Regions from separate parts of the Neobacillus sp. MER 74 genome, predicted to be linked through region 1. Evidence: a T-box and tRNA genes for the amino acid it is inferred to sense, from the RefSeq annotation. Region 1 holds a T-box; the other regions hold tRNA genes.
The links. The T-box of region 1 lies ahead of proS (proline--tRNA ligase). A T-box ahead of a tRNA ligase gene usually reads a tRNA of that ligase, here a tRNA-Pro.
Positions count from the first base shown of each region.

Region 2: it has a tRNA-Pro gene. The T-box ahead of proS (proline--tRNA ligase) is inferred to sense a tRNA for this amino acid. The anticodon was not compared.
Region 3: it has a tRNA-Pro gene. The T-box ahead of proS (proline--tRNA ligase) is inferred to sense a tRNA for this amino acid. The anticodon was not compared.
Region 4: it has a tRNA-Pro gene. The T-box ahead of proS (proline--tRNA ligase) is inferred to sense a tRNA for this amino acid. The anticodon was not compared.

Region 1 covers NZ_JAMAUV010000009.1:68,070-73,255, reverse strand. Annotated here, with positions in the region: gene M3610_RS16155 (GNAT family N-acetyltransferase) at 1-493, opposite strand, end outside; gene proS (proline--tRNA ligase) at 846-2,285, opposite strand; T-box leader at 2,353-2,567, opposite strand; gene M3610_RS28025 (hypothetical protein) at 2,723-2,854, shown strand; gene M3610_RS16145 (cupredoxin domain-containing protein) at 3,008-3,901, shown strand; gene M3610_RS16140 (PepSY-associated TM helix domain-containing protein) at 3,952-4,491, opposite strand; gene M3610_RS16135 (sensor histidine kinase) at 4,629-5,186, opposite strand, start outside.
Region 2 covers NZ_JAMAUV010000026.1:45,600-50,785, reverse strand. Annotated here, with positions in the region: partial or broken rRNA gene M3610_RS24230 (23S ribosomal RNA) at 1-33, shown strand, start outside; rRNA gene rrf (5S ribosomal RNA) at 258-374, shown strand; tRNA gene M3610_RS24220 (tRNA-Thr) at 400-475, shown strand; tRNA gene M3610_RS24215 (tRNA-Leu) at 527-611, shown strand; tRNA gene M3610_RS24210 (tRNA-Gly) at 675-749, shown strand; tRNA gene M3610_RS24205 (tRNA-Leu) at 757-845, shown strand; tRNA gene M3610_RS24200 (tRNA-Arg) at 866-939, shown strand; tRNA gene M3610_RS24195 (tRNA-Pro) at 948-1,024, shown strand; tRNA gene M3610_RS24190 (tRNA-Ala) at 1,042-1,117, shown strand; tRNA gene M3610_RS24185 (tRNA-Met) at 1,140-1,216, shown strand; tRNA gene M3610_RS24180 (tRNA-Ser) at 1,242-1,334, shown strand; tRNA gene M3610_RS24175 (tRNA-Tyr) at 1,360-1,444, shown strand; tRNA gene M3610_RS24170 (tRNA-Trp) at 1,448-1,518, shown strand; tRNA gene M3610_RS24165 (tRNA-Leu) at 1,571-1,652, shown strand; gene M3610_RS24160 (helix-turn-helix transcriptional regulator) at 1,943-2,155, shown strand; gene M3610_RS24155 (DUF2178 domain-containing protein) at 2,148-2,540, shown strand; gene M3610_RS24150 (GntR family transcriptional regulator) at 2,716-3,396, opposite strand; gene M3610_RS24145 (TRAP transporter substrate-binding protein) at 4,005-5,036, shown strand; gene M3610_RS24140 (TRAP transporter small permease) at 5,089-5,186, shown strand, end outside.
Region 3 covers NZ_JAMAUV010000051.1:69-2,650, forward strand. Annotated here, with positions in the region: rRNA gene rrf (5S ribosomal RNA) at 1-75, shown strand, start outside; tRNA gene M3610_RS27220 (tRNA-Glu) at 115-189, shown strand; tRNA gene M3610_RS27225 (tRNA-Val) at 229-304, shown strand; tRNA gene M3610_RS27230 (tRNA-Thr) at 479-554, shown strand; tRNA gene M3610_RS27235 (tRNA-Lys) at 576-648, shown strand; tRNA gene M3610_RS27240 (tRNA-Leu) at 687-768, shown strand; tRNA gene M3610_RS27245 (tRNA-Gly) at 808-882, shown strand; tRNA gene M3610_RS27250 (tRNA-Leu) at 897-977, shown strand; tRNA gene M3610_RS27255 (tRNA-Arg) at 995-1,068, shown strand; tRNA gene M3610_RS27260 (tRNA-Pro) at 1,075-1,151, shown strand; tRNA gene M3610_RS27265 (tRNA-Ala) at 1,169-1,241, shown strand; tRNA gene M3610_RS27270 (tRNA-Ser) at 1,249-1,341, shown strand; tRNA gene M3610_RS27275 (tRNA-Asp) at 1,501-1,574, shown strand; tRNA gene M3610_RS27280 (tRNA-Phe) at 1,621-1,693, shown strand; tRNA gene M3610_RS27285 (tRNA-Trp) at 1,707-1,780, shown strand; tRNA gene M3610_RS27290 (tRNA-His) at 1,796-1,871, shown strand; tRNA gene M3610_RS27295 (tRNA-Gln) at 1,888-1,962, shown strand; tRNA gene M3610_RS27300 (tRNA-Cys) at 1,971-2,044, shown strand; tRNA gene M3610_RS27305 (tRNA-Gly) at 2,056-2,129, shown strand; tRNA gene M3610_RS27310 (tRNA-Ile) at 2,139-2,212, shown strand; tRNA gene M3610_RS27315 (tRNA-Asn) at 2,222-2,296, shown strand; tRNA gene M3610_RS27320 (tRNA-Arg) at 2,302-2,375, shown strand.
Region 4 covers NZ_JAMAUV010000016.1:73,872-79,057, forward strand. Annotated here, with positions in the region: gene M3610_RS20900 (sigma-70 family RNA polymerase sigma factor) at 315-797, shown strand; gene M3610_RS20905 (hypothetical protein) at 1,284-1,547, shown strand; gene M3610_RS20910 (sulfite exporter TauE/SafE family protein) at 1,750-2,514, shown strand; tRNA gene M3610_RS20915 (tRNA-Asn) at 2,971-3,045, opposite strand; tRNA gene M3610_RS20920 (tRNA-Ile) at 3,057-3,130, opposite strand; tRNA gene M3610_RS20925 (tRNA-Gly) at 3,135-3,208, opposite strand; tRNA gene M3610_RS20930 (tRNA-Cys) at 3,220-3,293, opposite strand; tRNA gene M3610_RS20935 (tRNA-His) at 3,310-3,385, opposite strand; tRNA gene M3610_RS20940 (tRNA-Tyr) at 3,391-3,475, opposite strand; tRNA gene M3610_RS20945 (tRNA-Phe) at 3,490-3,562, opposite strand; tRNA gene M3610_RS20950 (tRNA-Asp) at 3,608-3,684, opposite strand; tRNA gene M3610_RS20955 (tRNA-Met) at 3,720-3,793, opposite strand; tRNA gene M3610_RS20960 (tRNA-Ser) at 3,959-4,051, opposite strand; tRNA gene M3610_RS20965 (tRNA-Ala) at 4,059-4,131, opposite strand; tRNA gene M3610_RS20970 (tRNA-Pro) at 4,149-4,225, opposite strand; tRNA gene M3610_RS20975 (tRNA-Arg) at 4,231-4,304, opposite strand; tRNA gene M3610_RS20980 (tRNA-Leu) at 4,341-4,429, opposite strand; tRNA gene M3610_RS20985 (tRNA-Gly) at 4,436-4,510, opposite strand; tRNA gene M3610_RS20990 (tRNA-Lys) at 4,526-4,598, opposite strand; tRNA gene M3610_RS20995 (tRNA-Thr) at 4,606-4,681, opposite strand; tRNA gene M3610_RS21000 (tRNA-Val) at 4,856-4,931, opposite strand; tRNA gene M3610_RS21005 (tRNA-Glu) at 4,971-5,045, opposite strand; rRNA gene rrf (5S ribosomal RNA) at 5,084-5,186, opposite strand, start outside.

The DNA of each region.
Region 1 (5,186 bases):
GTAAAATCCCCTCTAAGTTAAATCCTAGGCGTTCAGGAATGGCCCTGCTCTTGATATTTTGGGAGTCGCAGCGGATTTCCACCCGATTTGCTTTAAGTTCGGTAAAGGCAAATTTAGTAATTGCTTCGGTTGCTTCGGTAATATACCCTTTCCCGCTATAGCGAGAATCAATCCAGTAGCCAATCTCAAACTTTGGAATACTCCAGTTGATTCTGTGCAAACCTGATGAACCTATGAATTCCCCTGTTTCCCGATTAAAAATATGTAACCTCAAATCCTCACGGGTTAGAAACTTGGTATGTGCATCACGAATATTAATTTCAACATCGTCCTCTGTTTGCTCTTGATGGGCCCAAGGCATCCAGTCTTTTAGTTCGGTTAAGGATGCCTGCATGGCTTGGTAAACAGCTTTACCATCTCCGGGTAAAGGATTGCGTATTAGTAATCTCTCTGTGTAAAACTCTTCTGAAAAATCTAATAGTATTGGTTTCATAATTTTGCCCTCCTTGTGAATTTAAAATATTCGTTGCGTGATTTTGTAATTCCTTTTTCAAAAAAAATGACCTTGGAATGGATTCGCTGATTGGATGAGAAAAATCGCTGATTAATTAGGAAGATTCGCTGATAGAATCATTAAATTCGCTGATAGGAAAATCCGCTGATTAACAGCAGAAAAAAATTCGCTCATTTAACTGTGAAATTCGCTCATAAGACCATCATATTCGCTCATTGAATTGAAAAATTCGCTCATCGATTCTAAAAATTCACTCATTACCCAAATATCGCCTCAATACGGCACTAAAAAAGACTCTTCCCATACAAGGAAGAGCCCAAAATTGCTGTTTTTAGTATGCTTTTGCCCAATAAACCATCTTGTCAGCATCTTTTCCACAGCAGACACATTTTTCCGATACTTGTTCTTGCTCAAATGGAATACATCTTGATGTTGCTCCAGTATCTTCTTTGATTTTTTCCTCGCAGGCTAATTCGCCGCACCACATCGCCTTAATGAAACCAGGTTTAGCTTCAAGTGACTCTTTTAATTCACCTAGTGTTAAAGCAACTGAGGTTCTTTCTTCACGGTGATTTAGAGCCTTATTATAAAGATTTGTTTGGATTTCATCTAATAACTCAACAAGCTTTGCTTCTAATTGATCTAGTGGCACGAACACTTTTTCTAAAGTATCGCGTCTTACTAAAACCACTTGCTTGTTTTCGATATCTTTAGGTCCAACTTCTAGGCGGACTGGAATACCCTTCATCTCATATTCATTGAACTTCCAACCTGGTTTTTTATCGCTGGCATCAATATCAACACGAGCAACTTTACCAAGGGACGTTTTCAAATCATAAGCAAAATCAAGGACGCCTTCTTTATGCTGCGCAATCGGCACAATCATCACTTGAGTTGGCGCTGCTTTTGGTGGAATTACGAGACCACGGTCGTCGCCGTGAACCATGATTAGAGCACCGATAATTCTTGTTGTAAAGCCCCATGACGTTTGATGCACGTACTGAAGCTTTCCTTCTTTGTCAGTGTACTGAATGTTAAAAGCCTCTGCAAATCCTGTACCAAAGTGGTGAGAAGTACCTGACTGTAATGCTTTTCCATCGTGCATTAAGCTTTCAATGGTAAAAGTCGCTTTTGCACCGGCAAACTTTTCTTTTTCTGTTTTTTGTCCTTTTACAACCGGAATTGCAAGGATTTCTTCACAAACAGCGGCATATACATTTAGCATTTTAATGGTTTCTTCCATTGCATCTTCGTCTGTCGCATGGGCAGTATGACCTTCCTGCCATAAAAACTCTAATGTCCGCAGGAACGGACGAGTGGTTTTTTCCCAACGTACAACGTTTGCCCATTGGTTATAGAGCTTAGGCAGATCCCGGTAAGAATGAATAATGTTGCTATAATGCTCACAGAAAAGAACTTCAGATGTTGGTCGCACAACCAATCGTTCTGCTAATGGTTCAGACCCGCCATGTGTAACCCATGCCACTTCAGGTGCAAAACCTTCGACATGATCTTTTTCTTTTTGAAGCAAGCTTTCAGGAATGAACAATGGCATATAAACATTCTCATGCCCTGTTTCCTTTATTCGTCGATCCAGCTCATTTTTTATATTATCCCATAAAGCATAGCCATACGGGCGGATAATCATTGAACCACGCACACTTGAATAATCAATTAAATCAGCCTTAGTGACGACATCTGTATACCACTGGGCGAAATCATCGTCCATTGCCGTAACATCTTTTACAAATTCTTTTGCCATGTTTGACACCTCATTATTTTTTTAAAATAAAGATATGGGCGTATCCGCTTTTCTGCACAAAAAGACCTTGATCCTAAAAAGGGACCAAGGCCTGGCGGTACCACCCTAAATTCATAAAGCAAAATTGCTCTATACACTTTCCTTGATAACGGACATGATCCGCATGTATCTTTAAATTCGATACAGAACTCGGGTGGCAGGTTCAAATGACCGTCTTAAGAAACCTCACACCAATGGTTTCCTCTCTTGGTAAGACCCTTTCACTTTACTAATCCCCGTCATAGTTTCAATAGTATTTTTGAAAATTATATATTTCAAAATGAAAAAAGTCAATTTTTTTATGGAATATTTTTCTGATGTCAACAAATTACCTTCTCATTGACTTTAAACATGTGTATAAATCGGTTAAAATGCTAGTAATTATAAAAATTGGGGTGGTGGTTTCCATGGATAAAGAAAAAGATGATCTCCGACAAGAGGAAGAAGAGAAAGAATTTTTGCTAGAATATATCAGGATGCAAAATGAGGCAATGAAACGGATTTATAAAAATACCCTTGATAAAGAAAAAAAGGAATAAATACATCTCCCAAAAACTACACATGACTTATCTTCCCTCAACAATATTCATAAAACGTTCATATTAATCACTGAATATACAAATTTAAACGGTTTATTTGCATTTATAATACTCTTATGTTGTTAATCAATCACACGTAAGAGGGGACCAAAAATGAATATATTTGCGATCATTACGGCAATTATAGTTGCCACTGGAACCGGATATTCCATCTATTCTGTCTACCGCCATAAAAATAAACTAGCTACTACCTCTGGAACAATGATTAGTATGGTTATTGCAGTGATTACCGGTTTACTGACCGGCAGTATCATTGGCATCATTTCAGGTGAGATTTTTCTAGTAGTCGGAGTCAGTATGATTATCGGATTTGTCATAGGCTTCTTAGCAGGCCACCCAATCGGGATTTTAGCTATCTTAATGGGCTCTATTTCGGGTCTAATAGGCGGAATTATCGGCGCCATCCTTGGTGCATTTATTCAATTTATTAATCCAACAATTCTATTAGGAATCTTGTTAGGATTCTATATCCTGATTATTGGATTCGTGATTATGTATATTTTCGTAGAATCCAATAATAAATTATCCCTTGATCCACAGGAACTTTCGCCATTTGCGATTATCGCTGGAGGAATTGTGCTGGTATCGTTATTTCTGTTTATGTATAGCAGTGATTTGGTAGAAATTCCGGGTCAAAGTAAATCAAACCAAACAGAAACTGCCCATGCCGCTGAAAGTCAAGAAGTTCCCAAAACGGAAGTGGATGTAACAAGGGAAAGCAAGCCGCTTGTTAAGATGGAGGTCACCACCCAGGGGTATACCCCAAATGTCATTCGTGTCAAAAAAGGTGTTCCGGTTGAACTAGAAATAAACAACCCGCTTGATAGTACGAATTGTATCTCCACCTTTATGATTCCTGAATTTAATATTAACAATGTCAACTTAAAAACGGGTACTACAAAACTAACCTTTACTCCTGATCATTCAGGCACATACACCTTTAGCTGTGGAATGCAAATGTTTAAAGGGACAATTATTGTAGAATAGACTGGACAAAAAGCACACGAATTTCTATCGTGTGCTTTTACATTATTAAACTATTCAAATAAGCTTTCTGCCTGCCGCTTCTTTCGCTTATTTTCTGCAGCGATAACTTTCATAGAAAGATAGATTCCTGTCCCTGTTAGAATCATTAAGGCAACGGCGGTTAAATCTATTAACCATTTCACATTTGTATTGCCAATTCTACCTTCATGAAGGCCCCGGATGATTGACATAATCGACCCTTGCCCCGGTCTTTGTCCACGAATTCCCTCCGGCAGGTTTCCATTTCCCCTAAAGTCGCGTTGCCCTTGGAACTGACCGTTTCCATTCTGACCATTAGCTTGTCCTTGAAATAGGCCGCCGCCCTGAGGTCCTGAATTTTGTTGATTTCCTTGTTCAAAACCGCCATTCATTCCTTGGGGACGTTCGCCTTGGTTAAATTGACCTGGTTGGAAATTCCCCTTTCCACCTTCAAACTGTGTTTGACCGATTAACCAAGGTTCATTCATTAACAATCCTGTTAAGGACTCGATAAAGATGAAAATGGAAGCAATTAAGCCTATCCATAGATGTGCCTTTCTCGTACTCTTCATGTTAAGACTCCTCCCTTCAGTTTTCCATGTAAAAATCTTTGCCTGAATAATATCAAACACATTATGAAGGGGGTTCCTTAAGTTTTTCTTAAGAAATAGATCTACCTTGATTTTTTTGAATAAAAAAACCCAAAAATTTAATTTTTTTGGGTTTTTGGGAAAATGATTTCAATTGTCGTTCCTTTACCTGGCGTGCTTTGCACCTTTGTCTTACCATGATGTTTCTCAATAATCCATTTTGCAATCGATAAACCGAGTCCTGTTCCTTCAGCAGCCGTCCTCGCCTTGTCACTTTGATAGAAACGGTCAAAGATTTTCGGAATATCTTTTTCTGGAATACCAATCCCGGTATCCTTTATTTTAAGAAAAATGGAGGAATGATTCTGTGAACATGAAAGCTGTATTTCCCCGCCTTCATTTGTATATTTCATGGCATTGTCTAATAATATGACGATTAATTGATGAATTCTTGCTTTATCAGCAAAAAATCGCACAGGTTCCGTTTCTTGTAAATAAAGCGACTTTTCTTGATACAATGCAATTTCTTCATATTGTTGAAGAATTTCTTTTAACAAATCATCGAGTTGGAATTGTTCCTTTTTGACCTCAATTTGATCAGAGTCCGATCTAGCAAGAGTTAATAAGTTGGTCACTAATTTAGAAAGCCGTCTTGATTCATTGGAAATCGTTGATAT
Region 2 (5,186 bases), on a different contig from region 1:
TGACTGATACTAATCGTTCGAGGACTTAACCAAATAGAAAAGCGGAAGCGTACGCATAGCAACGTATGGCCTGGAGGGCTTTGACTGAGATAAAGGAAACACGAAGAGCGATAGCGATTCGATGTTGACTTATCATAGGGAAAAGACCGAAGGACACTAGTTGCTGGACGCTGGAGCTAGACAATTATACTAGGTGAACTCAAGTTTACAAACTTCTTCAGCATTATCTAGTTTTGAGGGAATGAAGCCTCAAATAGTCTGGCAGCATTGGCGAGAAGGTCACACCCGTTCCCATACCGAACACGGAAGTTAAGCTTCTCAGCGCCGATGGTAGTTGGGACACGCGTCCCTGTGAGAGTAGGACGTTGCCAGGCGGTTTCTTAAATTTTAAACCTATATGCCGGGGTAGCTCAATTGGTAGAGCAACTGACTTGTAATCAGTAGGTTGGGGGTTCAAGTCCTCTCGCCGGCACCATGCTTCTTAATTATTGGAATTACATCAGCGGAAGCATACTTAATATAATATGCGGGTGTGGCGGAATTGGCAGACGCACCAGACTTAGGATCTGGCGCCGCAAGGCGTGGGGGTTCGACTCCCTTCACCCGCACCAAGTTTTTTTACGAAGTAAAATAAACAAAGTTTTTTGCGATAGCAAAATAACTTACCATAATTTGCGGAAGTAGTTCAGTGGTAGAACACCACCTTGCCAAGGTGGGGGTCGCGGGTTCGAATCCCGTCTTCCGCTCCATGATATTGCCGGGGTGGCGGAACTGGCAGACGCACAGGACTTAAAATCCTGCGGTAGGTGACTACCGTACCGGTTCGATTCCGGTCCTCGGCACCACAAAATAATTAAATTCATTTGCGCCCTTAGCTCAGCTGGATAGAGTGTTTGACTACGAATCAAAAGGTCGGGAGTTCGAATCTCTCAGGGCGCATTTTTTATCGGGAAGTAGCTCAGCTTGGTAGAGCACTTGGTTTGGGACCAAGGGGTCGCAGGTTCGAATCCTGTCTTCCCGACCATTCTTCTAATAACTTATGGGGTCTTAGCTCAGCTGGGAGAGCGCCTGCTTTGCACGCAGGAGGTCAGGGGTTCGATCCCCCTAGACTCCACCAATTACTTTAAAGACGATATTATGGCGGTGTAGCTCAGCTGGCTAGAGCGTACGGTTCATACCCGTAAGGTCGGGGGTTCGATCCCCTCCGCCGCTACCAATTAAGATTTTTTAATTATTATAATGGAGGAATACCCAAGTTTGGCTGAAGGGATCGGTCTTGAAAACCGACAGGCGGGTAACACCGCGCGGGGGTTCGAATCCCTCTTCCTCCTCCAGTTTTATCATTTGTTTTTTATATGTGGAGGGGTAGCGAAGTGGCTAAACGCGGCGGACTGTAAATCCGCTCCCTCCGGGTTCGGCGGTTCGAATCCGTCCCCCTCCACCATTTAGGGGCATAGTTTAAAGGTAGAACTAAGGTCTCCAAAACCTTCAGTGTGGGTTCGATTCCTACTGCCCCTGTTGAATATTGTCCACTAAAATTTCATAGCTTTATTTATGAAATTTTTATTATGCCGGTGTGGCGGAATTGGCAGACGCGCACGACTCAAAATCGTGTTCCGTGAGGAGTATCGGTTCGACCCCGATCACCGGTATCTTTATTTTATTACTTTTTCTTATCGTCAATTAGCAGTAGAATTGAGTTATATCAACGTTTTGAACGTCTACTTACAGTAATGTAAGTAGGCGTTTTTTGTTTGTCTTTAAGTTATTCTTTGCAGTTTCCTTCATGACAAAATTACTTCAAATCGTGTTCACTGGTGGGGGTAAATATCGATATGGCATTTTGAAGTGTAAAATATCTTTGACACCCCATTTATCATATTTTATAATCAAGATGTAAAAAACCTTTTACACCTTATAAAATCTAAAGGTGGCATAGTGAATGGAAAATAGAATTAAGGAGTACAGAGAAAAAAGCAGTCTTTCTCAAGGGAAGTTAGCAGAATTATGCAATGTAAGCAGGCAAACGATTAACGCTATCGAGAACAATAAATATGACCCAAGTTTGCAGTTAGCATTTGATATCGCAAGGACATTGGGAGTCGCCATGGAAGATTTATTTATCTCTGAGATTGGGGGAAAAAGGAATGAATAAAACCAAAAGTATTATCGTTATTTTAGTCTTTATTGTTTTTCTATCCATTGTAGGATTTACCTTATACAAATGGGTTAGTTATGGAACTATAGATGCAGCTGGTATTTTCTTTAGTTTTCTAGCGTTAAGCTATTTTTTTAATTTGCTTAATTGGGGCCATCATGAAGGTGGTGGTGAGAAAGATGAATTAGACAGGCATATTGAAACCCAAAGTGCCAAAATAGGTTATTATGTTCTCATGATTTTATCTGGTTTAATATTGTTTATTTCTGAAGGTACAGGCAGTTTCAATGAAATTGATAATTATCCATTGGTTATAGTAGTGGGTATAACTTTTGTTACAGTTCCGATTACAGAATTTATATATTCTAAGAAATACAGGTAAGTATACTAGAACCTATCTAATTAACAAACGAATAACATTATTTAAATAGCAAAATAGAACTTTTTAAGTTCAAGTTCGTTTTAAATGAAAAGAAAGCTCAGAAATGTTGATATATCAATGTTTCTGAGCTTTCTTCAGTTTTGTCGGTCACCATAGAAAACAAACTTTGCAGCTTCTAATTTGATTCTTCAATAGGTCCAAATAATTGTTCATTCCAATGTAACCTTATGTCCTCTTCTAAGGAACGCTTATGTTGTTGCAATGCTTCAATTAAGGAGGAGAGGTCACGATTTTTTAATGCTTCAAACATATTATGATGATCTTTGTGTCTTTTTAAGCTATTTTCAAAAACTTCACTGTACCCAACTCGTGCTAGTGAAATTATAGGGTTAATACTGTCATAAATGTTTTGAACCTTATGATTCCTAGCATATTGCACCAATAATTGATGGAACTCCTTATCTAGTTTACTGTAAGACTCATAAGAAAAGGGCTGTACTCTCAATAGTGAATCCATTTTTTCAATTATTTGTTTCATATCTTCTATCTGTTCATCTGATAAATGCTCAATAGCTTGTGCTGCCGCCCATGTTTCAACCATAAATCGAGCATCGAGAGCCTCCATACAATCTTTGAAACGTAATTGGGTGATGTATGTTCCTTTTCTTGGAAATATTTCGACTAACCCATCATGTACCAATTGATTTACCGCTTCTTTTACGGGTGATCGACTTACTCCATATTTATTTGCTAATTCAATGATATCCAATTTTTCTCCAGGTGAAAAAATCCCGCAAATAATTTCATTTCGAAGTTCTTTATATACTTGTGTTGCAAGAGCAGAAGTATCAATCATTATAGTAAATTAACCTCCCAAAATTCATAGGTAATTTGCAATACCTAACATGTAACATGTCACACTATTAATAAATTATAGGGGAATTATATACTTGTAGTCAATTTCTTGTGTGAAAGTAAATTACAAAAAAGACAATAAAAAAGAATTGACTGATTATTTATTTTATTCTAACATTACCTTGTGAAATATGAAATGTGAAATGTTACATGTCACAAATTATTCATTTACAATTTTTATGTTATCCATTCGGGTTAGAAAATTTGTTTATACTTTTAAAATTGGGGGTATAATCTCAGGAAATATTTTCCTTTTTATGGGAATTATATAGCACTTTACAATTGTTTTAAAAAATATCCAAAAATAAAGAAAATTAAGATATTGACAATTCGGAAAGTTAAAGATTAAGATGATGTTAGAGTTTTAAATAGTTATATATAGTTTTATAATATAAAACTCCGAGACTAATTTTGTCTCTTGTTTTTAGTTTTATTATGAAAACTAAGTTTTATAATATAAAACTAAAGGTGGTGATAAATTTTTTTTAGTATAAATGATACCGCTTTCAAAAAAACAAAAACCATTTTAATTGGGGGATGAGCGATTAAATGAAAAAGTTATTTTCAGTAGCGACTGGTGTAATTCTTAGTGCTTCTTTACTTCTTTCGGCTTGCGGGGGAGCAACAGAAAAATCGTCTTCCAATGAAGCTTCAGCCGGACCGGCTAAAACAATAAAAGTGGCAAATTATTTTGCTGAAAACCATCCGCAAAACGTTGCTTTAAGAGAAAAGTTCAAAAAGATTGTTGAAGAAGAATCAAAAGGAAGCCTAAAGGTTCAAATATACCCAAATAGTACGCTTGGAGCGGAAAAGGAATTTTATGATGGGGTTCGTAACGGGACAATTGAAATGGGCATTCCGGGCTTAATTATGCAAGCTGACATCCCAAAAATGGGTGTTCCAGAATGGCCATTCCTCTTTAAAGATTATGAGCATGTCAAAAAAGTTCTAAATGGAGAAATTGGTAAAGAACTAACAGCAGATCTTGAAAAACAACATGGTGTGAAACCGCTCGCCTGGAGTGCAAATGGTTTCCGTATGTTTTCTTCAAACAAGCCAATTAAGAGTCAGGATGATTTTGATGGACTACGATTAAGGATGCCAAACATTCCTAACTATATTACTCTCGGAAAACTTCTTGGCGCAAATGTCAGTCCGCTTCCTATTTCAGAAGTATTTACAGCGCTTGAACAAAAGGTTGTTGATGGCCAGGATAATCCAATTGCAACTTTGAGGGCTTCTGGATGGTATGAAGTTCAGTCGGATGTTTTAGAGTCAAAACATATGTTTAGCCCTAATATTTTCATTATTAACAGCAAGTTTTATAACAGCTTAACAAAAGAACAGCAAAAAATTATCGAAGATGCTTCCAAGGAATATGCAGATTATGAATTTGAACTAATGGAAAAAAGCTATGAAGATGATAAAAAATTCCTTGAAGAAAAAAATGTAAAGTTTAATACTCCATCTGATGAATTTGTAAAAGAAATGGAGAAAGCTGCCGAGCCTTTATATAAAGATATCTATAAGGAATATGACTGGGCAGAAGATTTGGTAAAACGAATTAAGGATGAGCAATAGAAAGGCATGCACTTTCTTAAAGCTCTTCTTTATAGAGAAAGGCGGGAAGAAGATGGAAAAGTTATCAAAATACTTGGAAACGATGTTGAACATTTTTATGGCGTTTGCTCTTTCCTTAATGGTCATTCTTGTTTTTGGAAATGTTGTTTT
Region 3 (2,582 bases), on a different contig from region 1:
AACACGGAAGTTAAGCTTCTCAGCGCCGATGGTAGTTGGGACACGCGTCCCTGTGAGAGCAGGACGTTGCCAGGCTAACCCTTTTGGGTTATTTTTTTCGTCAATATTTAATATGGCCCCTTGGTCAAGTGGTTAAGACACCTCCCTTTCACGGAGGTAACACGGGTTCGAATCCCGTAGGGGTCACCAAAGTTTTTTCATGCTAGTGAAAATAACTTTCATTATTTTGGAGGATTAGCTCAGCTGGGAGAGCATCTGCCTTACAAGCAGAGGGTCGGCGGTTCGATCCCGTCATCCTCCACCATATTTATCTTTTATAGATTACGCCGGGGTAGCTCAATTGGTAGAGCACGACCGAATATGCTTCCTGAATGAACTTCAGCATACTGACCGAGCTGCTGCTTGGACAAGCTTTTTGAGGTCAGGATGACGGTAACAATACCAGCGTGTTCAAACTAAATATTTTTTCAAATTTTACGCCGGGGTAGCTCAATTGGTAGAGCAACTGACTTGTAATCAGTAGGTTGGGGGTTCAAGTCCTCTCGCCGGCACCATTTATTTTTTTTGCTTTTTTTGAGCCATTAGCTCAGTTGGTAGAGCATCTGACTTTTAATCAGAGGGTCGAAGGTTCGAGTACTTCATGGCTCACTAGAGTTTTTTGCGAAAGCAAAATAACTATTAATATTGCGGGTGTGGCGGAATTGGCAGACGCACCAGACTTAGGATCTGGCGCCGCAAGGCGTGGGGGTTCGACTCCCTTCACCCGCATCAAAGTTTTTTGCAAGAGCAATATAACTTACAACCTTTGCGGAAGTAGTTCAGTGGTAGAACACCACCTTGCCAAGGTGGGGGTCGCGGGTTCGAATCCCGTCTTCCGCTCCAACTTACGCCGGTGCGGCGGAACTGGCAGACGCACAGGACTTAAAATCCTGCGGTAGGTGACTACCTTACCGGTTCGATTCCGGTCCTCGACACCATTTAAATTAAATCATATGCGCCCTTAGCTCAGCTGGATAGAGTGTTTGACTACGAATCAAAAGGTCGGGAGTTCGAATCTCTCAGGGCGCACTTTAACGGGAAGTAGCTCAGCTTGGTAGAGCACTTGGTTTGGGACCAAGGGGTCGCAGGTTCGAATCCTGTCTTCCCGACCATGCTTCTAATAACAAATGGGGTCTTAGCTCAGCTGGGAGAGCGCCTGCTTTGCACGCAGGAGGTCAGGGGTTCGATCCCCCTAGACTCCACTTATTCGGAGGAATACCCAAGTTTGGCTGAAGGGATCGGTCTTGAAAACCGACAGGCGGGTCATACCGCGCGGGGGTTCGAATCCCTCTTCCTCCTCCATAACTCGTAATCTATTCTTATTGTCGCGGGGTGGAGCACGTTCGAATATGCTTCTTCGAATGATCTACAGCGCAACGATTGAGCCGCTGCTTGAATATGCTTTCTGAAATCAGGGCGGTCAGTATCAAATCGTGGAGCATGCTCCAAATTGAAAACTCTGGTCCGGTAGTTCAGTTGGTTAGAATGCCTGCCTGTCACGCAGGAGGTCGCGGGTTCGAGTCCCGTCCGGACCGTACTTTTATCCCCAGTAGGTAACTACTGTTGATATAGATTTTGTGTGGCTCAGTAGCTCAGTTGGTAGAGCAAAGGACTGAAAATCCTTGTGTCGGCGGTTCGATTCCGTCCTGAGCCACCTTTTTATATGGAGGGGTATAGTTTAAAGGTAGAACGAAGGTCTCCAAAACCTTTGGTGTGGGTTCAATTCCTACTACCCCTGCCAAATGATTCTATAATGGCGGTTGTGGCGAAGTGGTTAACGCATCGGATTGTGGTTCCGACATTCGTGGGTTCGATTCCCATCAGCCGCCCCATATATTTTATAAATATTGGGCTATAGCCAAGCGGTAAGGCATCGCACTTTGACTGCGACATGCGTTGGTTCAAATCCAGCTAGCCCAGCCATACATAAAGGCAGCATAGCCAAGTGGTAAGGCCGAGGTCTGCAAAACCTCTATCCCCGGTTCAAATCCGGGTGTTGCCTCCAATTTAATAAATGCGGGTGTAGTTTAGTGGTAAAACCTCAGCCTTCCAAGCTGATGTTGTGAGTTCGATTCTCATCACCCGCTCCACATAAATATGGGCCTATAGCTCAGCTGGTTAGAGCGCACGCCTGATAAGCGTGAGGTCGATGGTTCGAGTCCATTTAGGCCCATCATATTGTTCCGCAGTAGCTCAGTGGTAGAGCTATCGGCTGTTAACCGATCGGTCGTAGGTTCGAGTCCTACCTGCGGAGCCATAAATGCGCCTTTAGCTCAGCTGGATAGAGCATACGCCTTCTAAGCGTAGGGTCAGAGGTTCGAATCCTCTAAGGCGCGTAAAAAACAAAGTAAAAACGCTTATCTAAGCGTTTCAGACTGTCGACAAATCCGAAGGATTTCGGGTTTTAAATCGACAGTCTTTTTTGTTTGGCTCATTAAACTAGTCTGTTGATTTCCGTTCCAGGAGGCTTCGCTTTCCGCGGGCGGTTCGGGGAGCCTCCTCGGCGCTTTCAGCGCCTGCGGGGTCTCCCCTGTCCCGTACTC
Region 4 (5,186 bases), on a different contig from region 1:
CTATTTTACTCACCTTTTTTGAGAAAATATGCCAAATTTCTTGGCACTAACCTTCTTTTTTTGCATCTTACCTGCAAAAAATCCCTAGCAGAGGTTTTTCAAAAGGGAAATAGAACCTTTTGTAATTCACCCCAAATTCAGCTGAAAAAGCAAAAATCCCCTTCAAAAATCATATTTGCCTTCATTTTTTACCTCAAATAGACAAAAAAACGATTCAAAAGTGAATTTTCACCGTTCGATTCAATTATGGATTCCCGTTATGGTAGAAGTACCCGGGAATACAAGAAAAGCGCGCTTTCTGAAAGGACTCTCCCTTGGAAAGCTTTGAACAATTAGTCGACCAGTACCAGCCCATGCTCCACAAGATCATAAACTCGCTCCACCTTTACAAAAACCATGATGAATTCTATCAGCACAGTCTCATTGCCCTTTGGGAAGCAAGCCAACGCTTCGATCCTAACAAAGGGAGCTTCACCAATTATGCCTACACCTACATCAAAGGCTGCCTCCTCATGGAGTTAAAAAAAGCACACCAAGATCATGAACGAAATGTACACCCAGGCGAGGAGTTCTGGGACCTTGTTGAGGATTCCCATTCTGATGACCCACTTCAGAAGGAAACACTGTTGACCTACTGTGAAACACTGACACCGAACCAACAGAAATGGCTGCTGTACACCGTCCGTGATCAACTATCAATCAAAGAAATCGCCGAACTAGAAAATGTCTCCCCCTCAGCCGTGAAAAGTTGGCGCAGCGGGGCTCGGGAAAAGTTGAAAAAGATAGTGAGGGATTAGTGAGCTCGTTCATTACCTACCTGTTTTTAAAATTTAACCTAGTGTCGGTCTTCTTACCAAGGACAAGCCTTTTGGGTTTGTCCTTGCATTATTCCTGACAAACCTCCACCAGCATCTCCAAATTTCTCAACTAATCAATCGTTTGATTGAAGCAGGCAAGGGTCTTGAAAATAGCGAATTCCTCTAACTAAACCTACGTGAAGTCTGTCGAACCTCGCTTAAAAATTCCGCAGGAAATATCCCTCTATTCTACAAAATTCCGTCATTGCCCAATAACCATTTTTATGAAGAATAACAACTTCCAGGAATAAGCAACATATTAAAAACAAGTAAGCATAAATTAATCGGTGTAGCTGCTCTACTAATGCTGAAATATGACCCAAGATCCTTCAAGATGTTTCTTTTAATAAAAGTCTCCAATTTAGTTAAAACTTTCTGGTATAATTTATTTTTAGAATATAATTTTGAACGTAAGGGGAGTGTATTTTGGAAGGTTCATTTGGATTGCTTTTAAACATAGTGATCACCATTTATTTAGTTATCGATTCTCGTAAGCATGGTAAAAGCCCCGTTCTTTGGGGAATTCTTGGATTCTTCTTTGGAGCGATTGCCTTAGGGATTTACTTAATTAAAACAGATCGAAAAGTGATCGGTTGGATTATTACGATTATTAGTATAATCGGATATATCGCTTTACTCTTAGTCATTATATTAGGGGTTGCGCTAATAATGGGCGGAGGATTTTCATAAGAAGTCGTTACATATCATAACTATTAAAACTATGCTGAATGAACAGCATAGTTTTTTTATGCTTGTATTCAATTACCAATTCTGTGATCTACTAATCTATTGTTATAATTATCAGAATCTAATAATCAGTTAGTTATTTACAAGGCGCGCATAAATGTATATAATCCTATATAAATACTAGGAATTGATTGGGCGTGCGGATATGAGTATAGGGATTACGTTGATGGGTTTACTTGTTGGTTTTTTGGTAGGGTTGACTGGAGTCGGCGGAGCAGCATTGTTAACCCCGGTCTTAATTTTAATTGGGGTCAATCCTTCCATTGCTGTCGGTACAGACCTTGTTTATAATTCAATCACAAAGCTATTCGGACTTGTTCAACACTGGCGGCAAAAAACAGTGAATGTTCAGATGGTGAAGTATTTAGCAATGGGAAGTATCCCTAGTGCAGTCATTGCGATTGGCTCCCTTCACTATTTTGAAGCGTATTACCACAATCAAGAACAGATTATTAGGCATTCCCTCGGTTATATATTGATATTTGTCTCACTAGCTATCATTATCAGAACGTTTGTAGAGAAAAAATTAAGACCCAATCGTTGGCAAATGAAGCCTTTGAGTGAAAAGAAAACACTAACCATTTTAATTGGCTGCCTTTTTGGATTTATCGTCGGACTCACTTCCTTAGGGTCAGGTTCTTTATTCGCTGTGGCAATGATTTATCTTTATCGAATGAAAACATCAGAGATGGTTGGTACGGATATTACTCACGCGTTTCTTTTGGTTACAGTAGCAGGGATGCTTCATATCGGTTATGGAAATGTTAACTATATGCTCGTGGGGAATTTACTTATGGGCTCGATTCCAGGAGTACTGATTGGCAGCAGCATTTCGGCAAAGGTTCCAACAAGACCGCTGCGTACCGTTGTTGCTGTATTAATCTTTGTAAGTGGTTTGAAGTTAATCTAATTTTGCATGAAAAAGTCAGCTGATATGCTGGCTTTTTTTTTATGAACTTATTAGTGAGTCTCGTGTAGGTATGAGATAGAAATTCCGACCTAATGTATTTAGGGGAGGCTTACGAAGCTGATATAAGCGGAGAAATTCCGCTTATTGTATATAGAGGAGGCTTATGAAGCCAATATAAGCGGAGAAATTCCGCTTAATGTATTTAGAGGAGGCTTATGAAGCCAATATAAGCGGAGAAATTCCGCTTAACTGCTCTAAAAAGGGCAAAATCCAACGATTTGAATCATTTAGACGGAAAAACTTCCCTTATTATCGAGAAAATATGGGTATTTCGCAATTTAAACGGAATTTATCCGCTTAGTTATAACAGAGAAGGGCATAAAAAAACCACCTTCAAAAAATGGTTACTTTTTAAAGGTGGTTGTTATTAAATGAAAGTTGATTAGTTAAAAAAAATGGCTCCGCAGGTAGGACTCGAACCTACGACCGATCGGTTAACAGCCGATAGCTCTACCACTGAGCTACTGCGGAATAATATGTAGTGGGCCTAAATGGACTCGAACCATCGACCTCACGCTTATCAGGCGTGCGCTCTAACCAGCTGAGCTATAGGCCCAATTTGGAGCGGGTGATGAGAATCGAACTCACAACATCAGCTTGGAAGGCTGAGGTTTTACCACTAAACTACACCCGCATATAAAAATTTGGAGGCAACACCCGGATTTGAACCGGGGATAGAGGTTTTGCAGACCTCGGCCTTACCACTTGGCTATGCTGCCCAAACATTAAATCAAATGGGGCGGCTGATGGGAATCGAACCCACGAATGTCGGAACCACAATCCGATGCGTTAACCACTTCGCCACAACCGCCATAATGGTGGAGGGGGACGGATTCGAACCGCCGAACCCTGAGGGAGCGGATTTACAGTCCGCCGCGTTTAGCCACTTCGCTACCCCTCCATATAAATGAAAAATGGCTCAGGACGGAATCGAACCGCCGACACAAGGATTTTCAGTCCTTTGCTCTACCGACTGAGCTACTGAGCCTAAAAATATGTATAAAAAACAGTAGATTTACTTCTGAGACAAAAATGGCGGTCCGGACGGGACTCGAACCCGCGACCTCCTGCGTGACAGGCAGGCATTCTAACCAACTGAACTACCGGACCAGAGTATTTTCTAGCATAGCTTGAAAATACCTAAATTGCGGGGACAGGATTTGAACCTGCGACCTTCGGGTTATGAGCCCGACGAGCTACCGGACTGCTCCACCCCGCGACGATAATAAAAAATTGAAGTTTTCACATGCTCTTAGTATAACGACTGCCCCGATTTCAGAAAGCTTATTCAAGCAGCGGCTCAATCGTTGCGCTGTAGATTTATTCGAAGTAGCATATTCGAACGTGCTCCACCCCGCGACAATAGAAATTATAAAAGTAATAATGGAGGAGGAAGAGGGATTCGAACCCCCGCGCGGTATGACCCGCCTGTCGGTTTTCAAGACCGATCCCTTCAGCCAAACTTGGGTATTCCTCCGAATAAGTGGAGTCTAGGGGGATCGAACCCCTGACCTCCTGCGTGCAAAGCAGGCGCTCTCCCAGCTGAGCTAAGACCCCGTTATAAAATTTAAGAATGGTCGGGAAGACAGGATTCGAACCTGCGACCCCTTGGTCCCAAACCAAGTGCTCTACCAAGCTGAGCTACTTCCCGTAATATGCGCCCTGAGAGATTCGAACTCCCGACCTTTTGATTCGTAGTCAAACACTCTATCCAGCTGAGCTAAGGGCGCAAATATTGTTAGTTATTTTGCTAGCGCAAAAAACTTTGGTGCCGAGGACCGGAATCGAACCGGTACGGTAGTCACCTACCGCAGGATTTTAAGTCCTGTGCGTCTGCCAGTTCCGCCACCCCGGCGTATGTTGGAGCGGAAGACGGGATTCGAACCCGCGACCCCCACCTTGGCAAGGTGGTGTTCTACCACTGAACTACTTCCGCAATTAATTTTAAAAGTGAGCCATGAAGGACTCGAACCTTCGACCCTCTGATTAAAAGTCAGATGCTCTACCAACTGAGCTAATGGCTCGTACTAATGGTGCCGGCGAGAGGACTTGAACCCCCAACCTACTGATTACAAGTCAGTTGCTCTACCAATTGAGCTACCCCGGCGTAAAGTTTGAAAAAATATTTAGTTTGAACACGCTGGTATTGTTACCGTCATCCTGACCTCAGAAAGCTTATCCAAGCAGCAACTCGGTCAGTATGCTGAAGTTCATTCAGGAAGCGTATTCGGTCGTGCTCTACCAATTGAGCTACCCCGGCGTAATCTTTAAAAGATAGATATGGTGGAGGATGACGGGATCGAACCGCCGACCCTCTGCTTGTAAGGCAGATGCTCTCCCAGCTGAGCTAATCCTCCAAATCAATGATACTTATTTTCACTATCGTGAAAAAACTTTGGTGACCCCTACGGGATTCGAACCCGTGTTACCTCCGTGAAAGGGAGGTGTCTTAACCACTTGACCAAGGGGCCAGATTATATTTCGACAAAAAAATAACCCGATAGGGCTTGCCTGGCAACGTCCTACTCTCACAGGGACGCGTGTCCCAACTACCATCGGCGCTGAGAAGCTTAACTTCCGTGTTCGGTATGGGAACGGGTGTGACCTTCTCG